4 regions of the Jeotgalibaca dankookensis genome follow, and region 1 is predicted to be linked to each of the others. Evidence: predicted binding sites of a transcription regulator. Region 1 holds the regulator's gene; each other region holds the start of a gene.
The links. Region 1 encodes Rex, which represses fermentation and respiration genes when NADH is low (regulators of the CRP and FNR family bind a similar motif). Its sites were predicted from a motif close to TTGTGAANTANTTCACAA; they were not measured.
Positions count from the first base shown of each region.

Region 2: adhP (alcohol dehydrogenase AdhP) is a predicted target of Rex. The motif match lies at 1,553-1,570, and genes of this name have one in related genera.
Region 3: BW727_RS03740 (formate/nitrite transporter family protein) is a predicted target of Rex. The motif match lies at 2,440-2,457, and genes of this name have one in related genera.
Region 4: adhE (bifunctional acetaldehyde-CoA/alcohol dehydrogenase) is a predicted target of Rex. The motif match lies at 1,989-2,006, and genes of this name have one in related genera.

Region 1 covers NZ_CP019728.1:2,079,924-2,084,435, reverse strand. Annotated here, with positions in the region: gene groL (chaperonin GroEL) at 1-447, opposite strand, end outside; gene groES (co-chaperone GroES) at 479-763, opposite strand; gene BW727_RS10355 (CPBP family intramembrane glutamic endopeptidase) at 943-1,614, shown strand; gene BW727_RS10350 (YdiK family protein) at 1,642-1,845, shown strand; gene BW727_RS10345 (redox-sensing transcriptional repressor Rex) at 1,893-2,528, opposite strand; gene BW727_RS10340 (ABC-F family ATP-binding cassette domain-containing protein) at 2,824-4,512, shown strand, end outside.
Region 2 covers NZ_CP019728.1:893,143-897,654, reverse strand. Annotated here, with positions in the region: gene BW727_RS04340 (NAD-dependent succinate-semialdehyde dehydrogenase) at 1-565, shown strand, start outside; gene BW727_RS04335 (SDR family NAD(P)-dependent oxidoreductase) at 710-1,462, shown strand; gene adhP (alcohol dehydrogenase AdhP) at 1,595-2,599, shown strand; gene BW727_RS04325 (aminotransferase) at 2,695-3,813, opposite strand; gene arcD (arginine-ornithine antiporter) at 3,827-4,512, opposite strand, start outside.
Region 3 covers NZ_CP019728.1:769,692-774,203, reverse strand. Annotated here, with positions in the region: gene BW727_RS03750 (methyltransferase family protein) at 1-49, opposite strand, end outside; gene BW727_RS03745 (Gfo/Idh/MocA family protein) at 353-1,456, shown strand; gene BW727_RS03740 (formate/nitrite transporter family protein) at 1,557-2,345, opposite strand; gene BW727_RS03735 (hypothetical protein) at 2,491-2,745, opposite strand; gene BW727_RS03730 (hypothetical protein) at 2,779-3,096, opposite strand; gene BW727_RS03725 (DUF8173 domain-containing protein) at 3,213-4,343, opposite strand; gene BW727_RS03720 (SGNH/GDSL hydrolase family protein) at 4,454-4,512, opposite strand, start outside.
Region 4 covers NZ_CP019728.1:591,807-596,318, reverse strand. Annotated here, with positions in the region: gene adhE (bifunctional acetaldehyde-CoA/alcohol dehydrogenase) at 1-1,911, opposite strand, end outside; gene BW727_RS02915 (post-transcriptional regulator) at 2,165-2,446, opposite strand; gene yajC (preprotein translocase subunit YajC) at 2,476-2,790, opposite strand; gene tgt (tRNA guanosine(34) transglycosylase Tgt) at 2,852-3,997, opposite strand; gene BW727_RS02900 (hypothetical protein) at 4,150-4,512, opposite strand, start outside.

The sequences.
Region 1 (4,512 bases):
AACTGCTGCAACTTGTGAAATAGACTCTTTTGAATTAACAACTTGCGAAATTTCAGCAAGACCAGCAACTGCTTCTTTGGCCGCTAATTCAATCCCGCGGCGAATGCCAACTGGATTTGCGCCTGCGGTAACGTTTTTCAAACCTTCCCGGACAATGGCTTGTGTTAAAACAGTCGCTGTTGTTGTCCCATCTCCGGCAATATCGTTGGTTTTAGATGCAACTTCAGATACAAGTTGCGCTCCCATATTTTCAAAGCGATCTTCTAGTTCAATTTCTTTGGCAATAGTCACACCATCATTAGTAATAAGAGGTGACCCATAGGCCTTCTCCAAAACAACATTGCGCCCTTTTGGTCCTAAAGTTACTTTAACAGTATTTGCTAACATATCTACACCGCGCAGTAACGCTGCACGTGCGTCTTCAGAAAACTTTATATCTTTCGCCATTTTTTTCCCACCTTATCAAATTATTGGTTTATTAGTCTACAATCGCAACAATATCAGATTCTTTAACTACCAGATAGTCTTTCCCATCATAAGTAATTTCAGTTCCAGCATATTTTTCAAATAAGACCTGGTCACCGACTGCTACTGTCATTTCAATCTTAGTACCTTGATCGGTTACAAGACCTTCGCCAACTGCTACAATAACGCCTGTTTGCGATTTTTCTTTAGCAGATGATGGTAAGACAATACCGCCTACAGTCTTTTCTTCTTCTTTGTTAACTTCAATAATGACACGGTTTGCTAATGGTTTTAACACAAGTATCCCTCCATATGTTTCTTGAATTTAACATTAGCACTCTATCAATATGAGTGCTAATCTACTTTTATATCATAATCAAATAAACAGGATATTGCAAGCAAAAGAAGTTTTTTTTTACTGACTTATGTTATACTTTTATTCAAAATCATATTTCTATATAAGAAAGGTTTAGATTAATGAAAAAACAACGTTCGACTGCGACACTGATAATTTATATTTTTATAGCCGCACAGTTTTTACCGATTCCACTTCTCTACGCTTTTCCAGTGGAACAACGGATTGAAATGAGTTTGACGCTCTCTTTAGTTGCTTCTTTACTTGCAACTGTTGCAATGATTTTTATTAATTTACGTAGAAAGTGGACACCCGAAGATTCTTTATCTAAAAAGCCTTCTTCAAGTTTGGGGAAAGTTATCTTGTGGGGAGTAGTTGGATTTATAGGTGCAATTTTAATTCAATACCTTACGTCAATTATTGAAATTATTATCTTTGGTATCACGCCTGAATCTGCTAATACAGATCTTCTATTGAACTTGACAACGGAGTACCCTTTGCTTGTTTTTTCAATTGTTATTTTTGCACCCGTCACTGAAGAATTTGTTTTTAGAAAAGCCATTTTTTCTCAGCTGAATGTCACTGCAATTGGAACGGTCGGGTCAGCGGTCATTTCTGCGCTACTTTTTGCAATCATTCACTTTGATGGACATATGCTGGTATACGCATCGTTGGGGCTTTGGTTTTCTTACCTTTATTATAAAACCAATAATATTTTTACATCCATGCTAGCCCATGGACTAATGAACAGCTTTGTCGCTTTACCTTTGTTTTTCCCACAGTTAGTTGGCTAGTCTGAAAAACCCATAGAAAGGATTATTATGAACTTAAAAAATATTTTAATACAAATTATTGTTAAACTTGCTTTCGCTGTCCTTTTCATTTATTTTGCTGTAGACAGCGTCAATACGTCGGGTTGGGGTTTTCTAACTTGGATTAGTATTTTCTTTGCAACTAATAATATTGCAACAGGCATCCAAATGCTCATTGCTTATTTCAAAATAAAAAATAGCTTAGATAAATAAAAAAGAATGTCCTCACTCTTTCACGGGAAAGGTGAGGACGTTCTTTTTTAAGAGATATCATTGTCCAAGAAATAGATTAGTGTTTGCAGTTCATTGGTTAAATCTACGTTTTGGATGCGAACATTTTCTGGAACCGAGAGACGGATAGGCGTAAAGTTCATAATGCCTCTTACTCCGGCTTCAGCAAGTTTATTGGTAGCGGTTTGCGCTACTTCTTGTGGAACGGTTAAAATTGCCACGTCAATTTGTTGGATACGTAACTGTCCAATCATTTCTTCCATGGGGTAAACAGGAACACCGCTCACTATTTTACCAACGATATCTGGTTTTACATCAAAAGCAGCACTAATCCTGACGTTATTACTTAAATGAAAGTTATAATTTAATAACGCTTGCCCCAACTTACCAACACCAATTAAGGCCACATTCGTTAAATTATCTTGGTTCAACGTTTTACTGAAAAAGTCTAACAAGTACTCAACTTCATACCCGTAGCCTCTTTTTCCAAGGGCACCAAAATAGGAAAAATCACGCCGAATTGTTGCACTATCAACCTTTACGGCTTCACTCAATTCTGTTGAAGAAATTCTTGTTTTACCTGCATCATTTAAGTAACGAAGATAGCGATAATAAATAGGTAAACGACGCGCTGTTGCTTTGGGTATTTCGTTTGCTGGCTTCATTTTTTCTCTCACTTTCTATTTTAATTTCGTAATCAGATATTCAATTTATCTCGATTTAAAAACTATTATGTTTTGTTATTATAGCACGTGTTTGTGAAGATTACACGAAACTTGGCCTCTTTTTTAAATTTTTGTGAAAAGAAAGTTAAAAATAAAGTTATTTTAACAACCTTAGTAAAAAAAAACGTGCAGACTTCACAATCTTGTAAGTCTTTACATGATTGTTAGTTAGGGAGAAACCACTAATTATGATAGAATAATAATGCATATTAGAGAAAGTAGAGGAACGGATAAAATGATACTATTACAAGGCCAAAGCTTGGCCCGTTTTTTCGGTCCAACCGTCCTATTTGAAGATATCCAAATCACCATACAAGATAACGAGCGGATTGCTCTAGTAGGAAGAAATGGCGCTGGAAAATCAACCTTATTAAAAATATTAGCGGGAATCGAACCGCCGGATGTAGGATCAGTAGCAAAAAAGAAAGAAGTAACCATCGGCTATTTAGATCAGCATAGTGCAGTTGATTCCAATAAAACAATCTGGGAAGAGATGCTAACAGTTTTTGACCCTGTGATTACTTTAATGGATGAAGCGGAAAAAGCTGCCATGCGCTTAGCTGATCCGGCTGTTATTAATGACCCAGAGGCGATGGATTCAGCGTTAAAACATTACGATACCCTACAACAAAAATTATTGAAGCAAGACGCTTACGGCTACGAATCAGAAATTCGTTCAGTCCTACACGGCTTCAAATTTTACGAAGAAGATCTAAACCGTCCCATTTCACAACTTTCTGGTGGACAAAAAACACGTTTAGCCATGGCAAAAATTCTCTTAGAAAAGAATGATTTACTGATCTTAGATGAGCCAACCAACCACTTAGATATTGAAACGTTGGCTTGGTTAGAAAATTACTTATTGGGTTACCGCGGTACCTTATTAGTCGTCTCCCATGACCGTTATTTTTTAGATAAAATCGCAACGGGTGTTTACGAAATCAGTCGCCACCAAATCCACCACTACAAAGGAAATTATTCTTTTTACCTACAAGAAAAAGCAATTCGCTTAGAACTCGAAATGAAACAGTACGAAAAACAACAAGATGAAATAGCCAAATTAGAAGACTATGTCGCTCGAAATCTCGTTCGTGCTTCTACAACTAAAATGGCTCAAAGTCGTCGAAAGCGATTAGAAAAGATGGATCGCCTTGATCGACCAAAAGGCGATGAGCGTTCAGCACGTTTTTCCTTCGAAACTAAACGTGAAAGTGGGAACGTTGTGATGACATTAGAAGATGCGGCGATTGGGTATGACGGCACGGTCCTTTCTAATCCGATTAATCTAGATTTGCGCAAACATCAAGCCGTTGGAGTAGTGGGCCCGAATGGAATTGGTAAGTCCACTTTATTAAAATCGCTCATCAACCAACTGCCTTTAATTGAAGGAAAGCTTAAGTTTGGGACAAATGTTGATATTGGTTATTACGATCAAGAATTAAGTAATCTTTCTAGAAACAAAACCGTTTTGGCTGAAGTTTGGGATTTGCATTCTACTATGAATGAAAAAGATATTCGTAGTATTTTAGGTAGTTTTCTTTTTACTGGTGAAGATGTTGAAAAAACGATTGCTTCACTTAGCGGTGGTGAAAAAGCGCGTGTTGCCTTATGCAAATTAGCTCTTGAACAAAATAACTTGTTATTACTAGACGAACCAACGAACCATTTGGATATTGATAGTAAAGAAGTTTTAGAAAATGCGCTCATTGAATATGACGGCACCCTTCTTTTTATTTCTCATGACCGTTACTTTATTAATCGAATTGCCACTACTATTTTGGAATTATCTGCAGATGGCGGTATGATTTACATCGGTGATTACGACTATTACATGGAGAAAAAACAAGAAGAAGAAGAATTGGCACGCTTATTAGCTGAAGAAGCAGAAACTCAAAATGCATCCGAAAATACAAGTAAAGAACCT
Region 2 (4,512 bases), 910 kb from region 1:
TAGTAAAGTGAAACCAGGTGATCCATTAGACCCAGATACAACGTTGGCACCAATGAATACTAAAAAGGCTAAAGAAAAGTTACAAGACCAAGTCAATGAAGCCATTGAAGCAGGGGCAAAAGTTGTTTATGGAAATGAACCCGTAGACTTACCTGGTCAATTCTTTATGCCAACGATTTTGACTAACATAGATCGAGATAACCCAGCACATACAACTGAAATGTTTGGACCGGTTGCAGTTGTCTATAAAGTAAAAACAGAAGAAGAAGCAATTGAATTAGCAAATGATTCTTCTTACGGATTAGGTGGTATTGTATTTGCTAGTGATAGCGAACACGGTGCTGAAGTAGCGGCTAAAATAGAAACAGGAATGGTATTTGTCAATAACATCCGTTATTCTTTACCTGAACTGCCATTTGGCGGAGTCAAACGCTCTGGTTTTGGAAGAGAAATGAGTAGTATTGGTCAAAAAGCTTTTGTTAATGAAAAATTAATTGTTAAAGCAGACCGACCTGATATGGATAACCTCGCGGGTGGGCTAGTCGCCACACAAGAACATAAATAAACAATTTGCTATCTCTGAAAAATATTGTGAGACATCACCTCTTAAACAGTTAGACTCAAAGGCTGACTGTTTAGAGGTGGTATCTTTTTGAAATGAAATGATAATAATTGGATATCTGTTTAAAATTGAAAGGAGCTTGTACTCATGAAATTAAAAAATAAAGTTGCTATTATTACTGGTGGAGCTGGAGGAATTGGTCGTGGAATCGGAATGGCTTTTGTAAAGGAGGGTGCTACAGTAGCCATTGTCGATTTGGATAAAGAATCAGGTGAACGTGTTCTTAAAGAATTACAGGAATATTCTCCAGATTCAATCTTTATTCAGCAAGATTTGAGTAAACGCGACGAACTACCAAGTATCGTAGAAAAAGTTGCTGATGCATTTGGTAAAATTGATATCCTTGTCAATAATGCGCACGCTTCGAAGATGGCTTCCATTGAGAAAACGACACAAAAAGATTTAGATCTTTCTTTCAATACCGGTTTTTATCCAACCTTCTATTTGATGCAAGCGGCTTTACCTTATCTAAAAGAAACAAAAGGTAAAATCATTAACTTCTCATCCGGTGCTGGTATTGAAGGGCACCCTAACCAAGGCCCATACGCCGCAGCAAAAGAAGCAATCCGTGGTATTAGTCGTGTCGCTGCTAATGAGTTTGGTCAATTCGGTATTAATGTTAATATAATTTCTCCTATTGCAAAATCAGAGGGAATTATGGAATGGGCTGAAAATAACCCAGAAATATACGACAATATGCTAAAAGGTATCCCAATGGGTCGCATTGGAGAAGTAGAAGAAGATATTGGTCGCGTAGCAGTGTTCCTAGCAAGTAAGGATTCAGACTACATCACGGGGCAAACGTTGATGGTTGATGGTGGCTCAATTAAATTACGTTAATTAAAGAAAAGTGTTGACCAATCTAAAAGCGATTGGTCAATTTTTTCTTTACTTTATAATTAGCTCGTGATAATATTAACTAGTAATCATTTGTGAAATAAAACACAAAGGGGTAATCAGTTTATGGAAAAAATGAAAGCAATTGTCGTAACACCAGAACAAGGAACAGAAATTGTTAAGAAGAAGCTTCGTCCACTAAAATCAGGAGAAGCACTTTTGAAAATGATATGTTGCGGTGTTTGTCATACTGATTTACATGTAAAAAATGCAGATTTTGGCGATGTGTCTGGTAGAATTCTTGGACATGAAGGAATTGGTGAAGTCGTTGAAGTAGCAGACGATGTCACAAGTCTAAAGGTAGGGGATCGCTCAAGTGTTGCTTGGTTTTTTGAAGGCTGTGGCCACTGTGAGTATTGTACAACCGGACGTGAAACCTTATGTAGAGAAGTTAAAAACTCTGGTTATACAGTCGATGGCGGAATGGCCGAGTACTGTATTGTAACGGCAGACTATTCCGTGAAGGTGCCAGATGGTTTAGATTCAGCACCAGCTAGCTCAATCACATGTGCAGGGATAACCTGTTATAAAGCGATTAAAGAAGCAAACCTTATTCCAGGCCAATGGATTTTAATTTCTGGCTTAGGTGGACTAGGTAATTTAGCTGTTCAATATGCTAAGGAAGTATTCAACCTAAAAGTTATTGGTGTAGATATTAACGATACCCAATTAAACTTTGCAAAAGAATCTGGAGCAGATATTTTAATCAATCCACTTCACGAAGACGTTGGAAAAGTTGTGCATGAAAAGGTGGGCGGTGTTCATGGTGCCGTAGTAACCGCTGTGGCCAAATCAGCCTTCAACCAAGCCGTAGATGCGCTTCGTGCTGGAGGGACGGTTGTAGCCGTTGGTTTACCTTCTGAATCAATGGATTTATCTATACCACGTTTAGTACTAGATGGTATTGAGGTCAAGGGTTCATTAGTTGGAACACGTCAAGACCTAGCTGAAGCATTCCAAGCAGGAGCGGAAGGAAAAGTTATTCCTAAATGCGAAATGCGACCAATGGAAGATATTAACGAAATTTTTGAAGAGATGGAAGCTGGAAAGATTCAAGGACGTATGGTTCTTGAACTCTAAAAGAAGGCTTTTAAAAAGCATACTAGTCATACATCAAATAGAAAATTAAGGAGCAGAATAAACTGCTCCTTTTTTTATCGTTAATCGCTTGCTTCCTAATCAAATTTTTTCAAATATAAAGATAAAAGTTCTAAGCCTTTTATCAGCGTTTCTTTTTTACAACAGTAACCCAGACGTGCATGACCTGGATAGTCAAAGGATGAGCCAGGAACCAGTAAGACGCCAGTTTCTTCCAGTAAATCAATACAAAATGACTGATCATCTTGTGGAATATCTAATTTAATAAAAGATGTCGACACATAGTATGGCGAAACAAGACTGACGCGCGGTTCCTTTTCTACCCATTGATTTAAAATTTCTAAATTCTCTTTAACAATTTTACGATTACGTTCTAAAATCTTGTCTTTATTTTTTAAGGCGTGTACAGCTAGTTCATCTGATAAGACACCACCGCAAATCATTGTATAATCACGATATTTACGAAAAATATCTGCTAATTCTTTCGATGAAGCGGTCCAACCGATACGAAGGCCCGGAACTGAGTAAGTCTTTGATAAGGAATTTGTTGAAATTCCTTTTTCATAGAGGTCTGCAATAGAAGTAAAGTCTCCTTCATGAGTTAAGGGTGAATAAACTTCGTCAATTAAAATATAAGCATCAACTTCTCTAGCCATATCAACAATCGCTTTTAGAGTAGGGGTATCTAAGAGTGTTCCAGTTGGATTATTTGCACTGTTCAAACAAATCACTTTGGTTTCCGGCTTTAGCTTTGATTTTAATTCGTTTAAATCTAATTGCCACTGTTCTTCTTCTTTTAGTTCGACAAATTCCACGTGAGCACCAAGAGAGCGGGGAATATCATAAAGCTGCTGATAGGTAGGCAACATGGAGACCACATGATCGCCTGGTTCAATGAGTGCATACAGAGCCAATAAGTTAGCCCCGGTTGCTCCATTTGTTTGTAGAATATTCTCTGGTTCTACCTGTTTATAAAGAGAGGAAACTAGTTCTTTAAAAGAATCAGAACCTTCTATCCAACCATAATCTAAAGGTTTTTGGCTAAGACCTCCAAAAAAATCCTTCACAGTAGTCCCATCCAATCCAACTAATTCCTCAAGCGTTAAGGCTTCAACTGAACTTTGAGAGATATCATAGGTTGCTTTCTTCTCCCATGTATTCAGCCATTCTTCAACGCCGAAATGTGCAATTTTCATTTCTTTTTCTCCTTTACACTTGAATAAATCCAGTGGCAATTAATCCAACCGTCAAAACGGCTGCCATACTAATGACTACCATGGTAAATTTTTCTAAATTATTTATGATACGGTTATTTTCCTTACAAGCCTTTATAAAAAAGTAAAAACCAGGTAAATAAGCAATGCTACACATCAATACATAAGAAAAACCGGCTAATGTAATGCCAATTAACTGGAAGGCAGTCGCGACAACACCAATAAATAATTGTTTGTTATCTTTTTGCTCATAGGAATATTTTATTTGGTAAATTGCAACCAGTAAGTAACAAATTAAAATAGCTGCTGTTGCAAGCGAGTATGCAAATTCATAGGCATAATCTGTGATTAAGAAAGTAAGCAAGAAAAGATTCGTTAAAGTAGCGGAGAAAAACAATGAATAGGTTGGTGAATTGTTAATATTTGTTTTTCCCCAACGTTTTGGCAAAATACCATCACGTGCCATCAGAAAGGCTGTTTCTGCTGGTAACATGGTCCATGATAACCAACTACCTAGAACAGAAATGATGAGACCAATATTAATAAGAGCAGCTCCCCAATTTCCCACAATCATGCGCAAGATATTAGCCATAGCAGGTTGAGAAACGCTAGCTAATTCATCTTGAGTTAAAACACCATAAGGGAGAAGTGACGCTAAAATATAAATCGTTAACAAACCAA
Region 3 (4,512 bases), 790 kb from region 1:
TTAACCCAAGTATTCTGAACAAGAAACAATCTATTATTAAAATACTCATAAAAAACATACTTGCATTTAAAAGAATAATCGCAATTATAGCAATAAAGATGACTGAGTATGTTTTTTGTTCTGATTTTATATCTTTATCTAAAGAAGGAAATAAGAGGAACTCGCCCAACCATAAAATCGTAATGATTATAAATATAAAATTCAATCTTGAAATCACTTCCTCTCGTGAGTTGTAAAAACCAATAAGCGAATTCTAAATCTATCCTAACCTTTAAAAACTTGATAATAATTCCGTATAATGCCACTATTGATTATAGTAGAATTTAAACAAATAAGATAGGACGTGCTTATTATGAATAAAATTGGCTATGCAATTGTAGGAACGGGTTATTTTGGTGCTGAATTAGCTAGAATTCTAACCAACTTAGAGAATGCCGAAGTGACTGCTGTATTAGATCCTTACCATGGCGAGGCCATTGCTAAGGAATTGAAATGTGATGTGGAAACAGATTTAGACACTTTATATGAACGAGAGGACGTACAAGCAGTCATCGTTGCTAGTCCAAATTACCTTCATAAGGAACCGGTTATTAAAGCAGCCCAATACAAGGTTCATGTTTTTTGTGAAAAACCAATCGCTTTATCTTATGATGATTGTGCAGAAATGGTTCAAGCTTGTAAAGAAAATCAGGTTATTTTTATGGCTGGACATGTCATGAATTTCTTCAATGGTGTCCGAACTACTAAAAAGTTTATAAATGAAGGAAAAATTGGCGACGTTCTTTACTGTCATTCCGCAAGAAATGGATGGGAAGAACCACAAGACACAGTCAGCTGGAAAAAAATACGTAGTAAATCTGGTGGCCACTTATACCATCACATCCATGAACTTGATTGTATTCAATTTATTCTTGGAGATCCAATCTCGGCATATATGACTGGTGGTAATGTTGCCCATAGAGGTGAAGATTTCGGTGATGAAGATGACATGCTATTAATCAATTTGGAGTTTGATAATAATCGATACGCCATTCTAGAATATGGTTCAGCTTTTAGATGGAGTGAACATTATCTATTGATACAAGGCACTGAGGGTGCTATCAAAATAGATATGCAAGATGTAAAGCTAACCTTAAAAACAGAAAATTCCGAGGAATATTATCTCGTACATGAAACCAAAGAAGAAGATGATAATCGAACTGCCATCTATAAAGGGAATAAAACAGGTGGTGGTATTACTTATGGTAAACCTGGAAGTAAAACACCTCAATGGCTCTATACTATCATGGAAAGAGAAATGGAATACTTTCACGGATTACTACAAGGTAAGGAATCATCAAAGGAGTTTGAGCCGCTTATCACAGGCGAAGCTGCAAAATCAGCCATAGCTACTGCGGATGCTTGCACCAAGTCCTTAAATGAAAAACGCAAAGTTTATTTATCTGAAATTGTTTAGTTTAATGTGATAGTCATTAAATAATATAAATAAAAGTGGTTGGAACTTATGTCCCAGCCACTTTTTCTATCTTTAGTTATAATTGCGATTCAAGGATAAATTATATTTTATCTGTTTTACTGTAATGAAGGGGTAATGCTACAAATAAAAATGCACCAATAAAATTACCAATCGTTACAGGAATAAGGTTCCAGAGCCACCAGTCAGCCATACCAATGTCAGCCCCAATTAACATTCCGATGGGAATAATTGACATATTTACAACGGCGTGCTCAAAGCCTTGCGCGAAGAAGATTAAAATTGGTAACCACATTGCTGTAATCTTCCCGATTGTAGATTTAGACATAAAAGACATAATTGCTCCCAATGCAACCATCCAATTACATAGAATTGCTTTAACGAAAACTAATACGAGACCGCCTGCCCCAATCGATTGATAGAATAAAGTTTTATTTTCGGCAACTAAAATAATTTTTTCAATCAAAGGTGAGGTCGTAACAGTACCAAAACTTGTCACAGAAATACTAAATAAAGCAGCATATAAAAGCCCGCCTATTAAATTTCCAATAAAAGCCCAGGATAGGTTATGTATCATGGGTTTCAAAGTTGTTTCTTTTCTGAAATATGCAATTGGTAAGATTGCAAATGATCCAGTTACCAGTTCCAAATTCAACAGCAAAATCATTACAAAACTTGTTGGAAAAAGAATGGCCCCCACAATATCAAGTCCAGTTTGTGTCGATGCCGTCAATGCTAAGGTCGTCGCAAAACCTAGTAAGGCACCAGATAGAATGGCCCCTATTAAAATAACTTTTTTTGAAAGATTCGCTTTTTTACCTCCTGCTAAAGCAATCGTCGCTACTGCTTCATTAGGGTTTACGTAATCCATTTGTAGCCTCCTTATATAACGTTTTTGAACGCTATTTTTTATTTTAAAAAACCTTATCCGTTTGATAAATAAAAAGAATAAGATGCCTTAAACATTGTTAACTTTAGCACAAACAATTAAATTTTCATACTCTTTTTACATTATTTTATCCTTTGGGTACTCCTACAATTAATTTATCTTCAAAAACACGATAAATTCCTATAAATTCACTATCTTCTTCTAGAGTTGTCTTACCTTTAACAAGTACAAATTCAAAAAAGTTTTGCTCATCATTGTATACGTAGAAACGAGCGAAGACGTCCTCCCCTAAATCTTTTTCTTTTTTCAGGTAGGAAAATGTTACTTCTTCAGTAAAAGATTCAAAAGGATTATCTGCATATAGAGGTAAGGAGAGATCCACTGGATTAGTTTTTCGCTGTTAATTGTTTTATAGTCAGAATTGCGAACAGTTCGAGACATTGTTCATGGATAAAACAATCGTTTCGTTAGACTTCTCATTGATTTGCCAAGAATTTCTTTCGTAAAATTCCATGTTTAGCTCCGCTTCACCCATCTCCTTCCCATTATCGGCAATAATATTTTTTTCATAAAAATCAATCGCTTCCTCCATAGAAGACCAATTTAACTGAGGCATTTCGGAAGTTGTTTGGCTAGATTGTAAAGAAATACCTTGGTTGTTTTCAGCTTTTAGGGGTAAATAGATACCCAAAGTAACTGCTGTTAGAGCTAATATTAGAGCTGGATTTTTCATTTCTATCCCTCTTTTCTAATTAACTAGTATCATGCCTTTGCCTGAAAAAAATATGAAGATGACATAAAATCTAAAAAGACTTTATGCCACCCCCATATTTTCATTCATAATAAAATTTAAATTCTTTCGCTTGAAATGGACAAAGTCACGGCGCCCATTCCGAATAATAATGTGACTACTCCCGTAATCATACCAACTATTGGAATCACTCCTAAAGCAGAAACTATAGTTAAAGCTAATAGAAATAGCCAAAATAATCGTGTTGAAGGCCATTGCAATCGTTCTTGTATCCATACGCCTATTGAAACTGAAACAATAATCTTAGAGACATACAATGTGATTCCATAAAGCATGAGTACTATAAAGCTTAACGGTATACCAATAACGGTTAACATGAGTAAAATAGCTAACAGTGGAATCACAATAATTGCTATAGCTCCGAACCCTAGCGTTTTAAGTGGTGATTGGAGCAGCTTTGTTGCTAATTTTACCCAGAAAGTTGGCCGTAATAGATGTACTAAGAGCCATATAACCAAAGCAGTTCCAATGCTAAAGAGAACTTTATATAAAACTGCCATAGTAAATAGAGCCGTGGAAGTATCCTCAGTTGGTTGTCTTTCAATTTTTCTCCAAGTAGTCTCGCCCCTCACCTGAGAATTTTCTGTCAAATCAGCTTGTTTTTGGCTACTATAGGTAAGGTTCCCATCAATTTCCCCACCAATAGTGAGTGAATCACTCGAACTCGTCAAATCACCATTGATTACTCCATTTTGGTAAACAGATGCACCACCGACAAAAACATCCTTTTTAATAACTGCTTCTTTGTCAATAAAAATATTTTGACCTGCTAGGAAAGAACTCCCTTCTGTTTGAGAATTTACTCTGACCGTTGCTCCAGCTAGATAAATGGAGTTTTCTACAACACAGTTTAAAGTAACGTCTTGTCCCGCTATAAAGACACTCCCATTTACTTGCCCGTTTATAACGGTGCTTTGACCCATGACGAATAAGTCACCATCAATTGTTCCATTTATTTCAATGTAGCCGGCCGTAACAAAGGTCGTTCCATTAATATCACCATCGACGCGAACATTTTCTCCTGAAAGAAAACTCGTGCTGTCTAGTGTTTCCCCACTCTCAATAACAATGTTATCACCAGAAATACTTTCCGCTAAGACATGTGACAGAGGAACTACAAAGAGAATAAACAGAAATAGAAGTGCGAAAATAAATTTAACTTTCGACATGAGCGCACACTCCTTTACTTTATCCTAAGCGGCAGTCAGCTTTATTCTTATATGTCTATTATAATCCTTTTAATTTGAAAGCGCTATCGTTAAAGGGTTTGGAAAGTCGATTACGACTCATCCATTTCATCTAATACGTCATCTAATAACTCTGCTATCGCTTGATAGC
Region 4 (4,512 bases), 610 kb from region 1:
AGCCACATCTGGTGTAAGAGCATAATCTGCCAGTGGGTATTTAATATTTGTTTCACTATCAGTAATAACTGTAAACGGCGTAACTTCAGAACCAGTACCTGATGTCGTTGGGATACACACTAACTGTGCTTTGGTCATTGGTTCAATTTTATAGGTACGTTTACGAATGTCTAGGTACTTTTGTTTTGCTCCAAAGAAATTACTGTCTGGGTGCTCGTAGAATAACCACATTGCCTTAGCAGCATCCATCGGTGAACCACCCCCGATTGCAATAATTGTATCCGGCTTGAAATCACGCATTTTTTCTGTTCCTCGTTGTACTGTATTTGTAGAAGGGTTCGGTTCAACATCAGAGAAAATTGTGTAAGAAACGCGAGTGTTACGTTGTTTTAATTGTTCAATTATTTTATCTACATACCCTAATTTCATCATCCCGTCATCACAAACAATAAATACGCGATCAATTCCACGCATATCACGTAAGTAACGAATTGAATTTTCTTCAAAGTAAATCCGGTCAGGCACTCTCATCCATTGCATATTATTTCTCCTTTTAGCAATTGTTTTAATGTTTAACAAATCAAAGGCTGAAACATTTCCTGATACAGAGTTATGTCCATATGAGCCACACCCTAATGTTAGCGATGGGATATTATGATTGTATAAACCACCAATTCCACCTTGTGCTGATGGAGAATTTACTAATATACGACAAGCTTTCATTTCTTTCCCAAATTTTTCAATTAATTCGTTTCTTCTGGTGTGGATGGATGCTGAATGGCCTAAACCATCTAAATCTAACATCTGTTTACTCAAATCAAATCCGTGCTCAGTGAAATCTGCCTTCAACATTGCTAAAACGGGAGATAACTTTTCTCGTGAAAGAGGGTAATCAGCACCTACGCCGTCCAATTCTGCAATTAACATCTTCGTTTTCTCTGGCACTTTAATTCCGGCTAATTTTGCAATTTCTGTAGCAGGCATTCCAACAATATTACTTTTGACACCCATGCGATCTTCACGCATCATTGCATCTTCTAGCTGAGGAAGTTCTGCTTTTGTTACAAAATAGACATTCCGTTTCAAAAATTCTTTTTTCGTTTCTTCGTAAATTTCTTTATCTACAATGACGCCTTGTTCGGAAGCACAGATCATGCCGTTATCAAACGTTTTTGATAAAACTAGATCGTTCACTGCTTTTTGAATATTTGCTGATTTTTCTAGGTATGCCGGAACGTTCCCAGGACCAACTCCTAAAGCTGGTTTTCCTGTTGAATAAGCAGCTTTTACCATTGCAGATCCGCCTGTAGCAAGAACGCAAGCAACATCAGGATCGTTTAAAAGCGCAGCGGTTTTGTCCATCGAGACATTTTCAATCCACTGGATACATCCTTCAGGAGCACCAGCATCTAAAGCTGCTTGGTATAGAATTTCCGCTGTACGAGCAGAACATTTTTCTGCACTTGGATGGAAAGAAAAAATAATAGGATTTCTTGTTTTCATACTAATTAAAGCCTTGAAAATAGTTGTCGAAGTTGGATTTGTAGTTGGGATGATTCCAGCAATAACACCTAAAGGTGCAGCTATTTTCATTATTTGATCAACATCATTATTTTCGATGATTCCAACTGTTTTATTTTTTTTGATTGCATGCCATATATTTTCGGAAGCATAGATATTTTTCAAACACTTATCTTCGTATACGCCACGTCCTGTTTCTTCTACAGCAAGTTTAGCGAGTTCCATATGCTTATCTAGAGCAGCAATAGCCATATCGTGAACAATTTTATCAACTTGTTCTTGATTGAAGGTTTCAAGTATTGCAAGAGCTTCTTTTCCTTTTTTTGCTAATATTGAGACTGATTCAGTAGCTGATAACGTTTTTACATCTGTTTTTGTATTGTTAGCCATCATGATCTCTCCTAATAATTTATTAATTACTCTACAAGAACATTGTATATCAGCACCTTCAGAGAGTACATAGTCTATTGTGATTACTTTCACATATACACAATGAAAAACACTGATTGCGTTTTCATTTTTGAATTGACAACTTATATAGCCAATTAAAGTTTGTGAATCGTTATACATGATGTGCAAATATAGTACATGTCGCTTTTATCAAATAAAAAAGAGACCCGTTACGGTCTCTTAAATCATTGTTTTATAAGAAATCATTAAAGTCAATATCTTCTAAAGAAGAGACATTATAGATTTGAGCTTCTAGTGATTCATAATCGAAATATTGATTTGCACTAAATTTCATGATATCGAATACGCGTTGATAATAATGTTCCGGTAACGTATGCTTCCATACAAAGTTTTTAAAACAAAGATAGATACTTTCTGTTTCAATATTTGGATAGCCTTCTTTAGAAAATTCAGACACCTTCAATTCAAACCATGGGAGTAATTCTTCATAATAATCCGGTTTTTCTTCAGCCATTCGCTTCTCACTCCATTACTGCAAAAACATTATTCTTCAATTTGACTGTCAACAATAGGGTCACTTACGGTTGCACCTAATCCAGATTCTTTGATACGAGCAATTGATCTCTTTTCAAAAGTTAAGAAAATCCCTTCACAGTCCAACGTTACTGTATTATCGGTTGCGTTAACTTCATCAATAATACCGTGAAGTCCTCCAATTGTGACAACTTTATCCCCTGGCTTCATTTGACTTAGCATATCTTGTGTTTCTTTAGCACGTTTTTTTTGTGGACGAATCATCAAGAAATACATGACTCCAAATAAAAGTCCATAAAAACCTAACATTACAATACCATTCATAACTATTGACCTCCATTAATATATTCAATTAATAATCTATGAGAAATCATAACATAAATTATTAAAACAGTTTAGCATTTTCTTTATTATACCCATATTCTTCCATAAATGCTTCTCGAAATTCTAACAAATTATCATCCATAATCGCTTGACGTACATTACTCATTAGATTATGCAAGAAATGAAGATTATGATAAGTCGTTAAACGCATTCCTAGTAGTTCATTTGCTTTAAATAAATGGCGAATATAAGCTCGTGTATAATTTTTACATGTGTAACAATCACATTTTTCGTCTAGCGGACGAAAATCGCGTTCATATTTAGAATTTTTAACAACCAAACGACCTTGGCTTGTCATACATGTACCATTACGCGCAATCCGAGTAGGCAAGACACAATCAAACATATCAACTCCTCGAATAACGCCATCAATTAACGAATCCGGTGCTCCTACTCCCATCAAATAGCGTGGTTTATGAGCTGGAATGACCGGCGTAATATAATCTAGAACAGCATTCATTTCTTCTTTAGTTTCACCTACAGATAGCCCCCCAATTGAATAACCTGGAAAATCCATTGCGAGTAAATCATGAGCACTCTGCAAACGTAAATCTTTATTACCGCCCCCTTGAATAATTCCAAAAAGACCCTGCGTATCTGCTTTTTTATGGGCTTTTAAACCTCTTTCTGCCCAACGACTTGTTCGTTCAACAGAAGCTTTAATATAATCATAGCTTTCATCGAATGGTGGACACTCGTCAAAACTCATAATAATATCTGCGCCTAATTTATTTTCGATATCAATCGCTTTTTCAGGTGATAGAAACATTTTCGATCCATTTAAATGATTTCTAAAATGTACACCTTCTTCTGTAATTTTACGGTTTTTTGCTAATGAAAAAACTTGAAATCCCCCTGAATCGGTTAGAATACCTTGATCCCAGTTCATAAACTTATGAAGTCCACCTGCTTCTTCTATCAGCTCTGCTCCTGGACGTAACCACAGATGGTAAGTATTACTCAAAATAATTTGTGAGCCCATCTCTTTTAATTCTTCAGGAGTCATTGTCTTAACAGTTGCGAGCGTACCAACAGGCATAAACATGGGTGTTTGAAACGTTCCATGTGGTGTCGTAATTTCACCTAATCTTGCTCCGGTATGCTTTTCTTCTTTAATCAATCTGTATGTAATTGCTGGTTCAGTCACTCTATTTATTCCTTTCTGTAAAACATATTGTATTTTAGTATAACATATTCCCCTTATAGAATATATTGAAGTTTTATTACAGAGATAATCAGAATAGAAAGGCTAACCCATAGAGGATTAGCCTTTCTCAAATCTATGCCATTAATTAAAAATTAATGTTTTGGGCGTTCTAGAATAGTACTTCCTATAATAGCCTGCCGCAACCATTTTTTTTCCTTAGATTCTGTAATTTTTTCGATTTGAATTATTTCCTTTGTCGGGGGTTGTAATCCCGAGGAAATATCTCCTAATAATTGGTCAAAATAAACACCATAATTATCATATTCATCAGTAAAATCGTTGATGTATTTTTCCATCTCTACCGGTTTGTACGAAGTATCTTGTTTTAAATTTCCAGATAACCTTTGTGTCGTATTTTTTCTTTGGTCTATTCTTGGTTGTTTATTTAGATTTCGTACTCCTTCTGATACTTTCAAATCTTGCAAATACGGCCATATATCTTTACGTCTTATAAA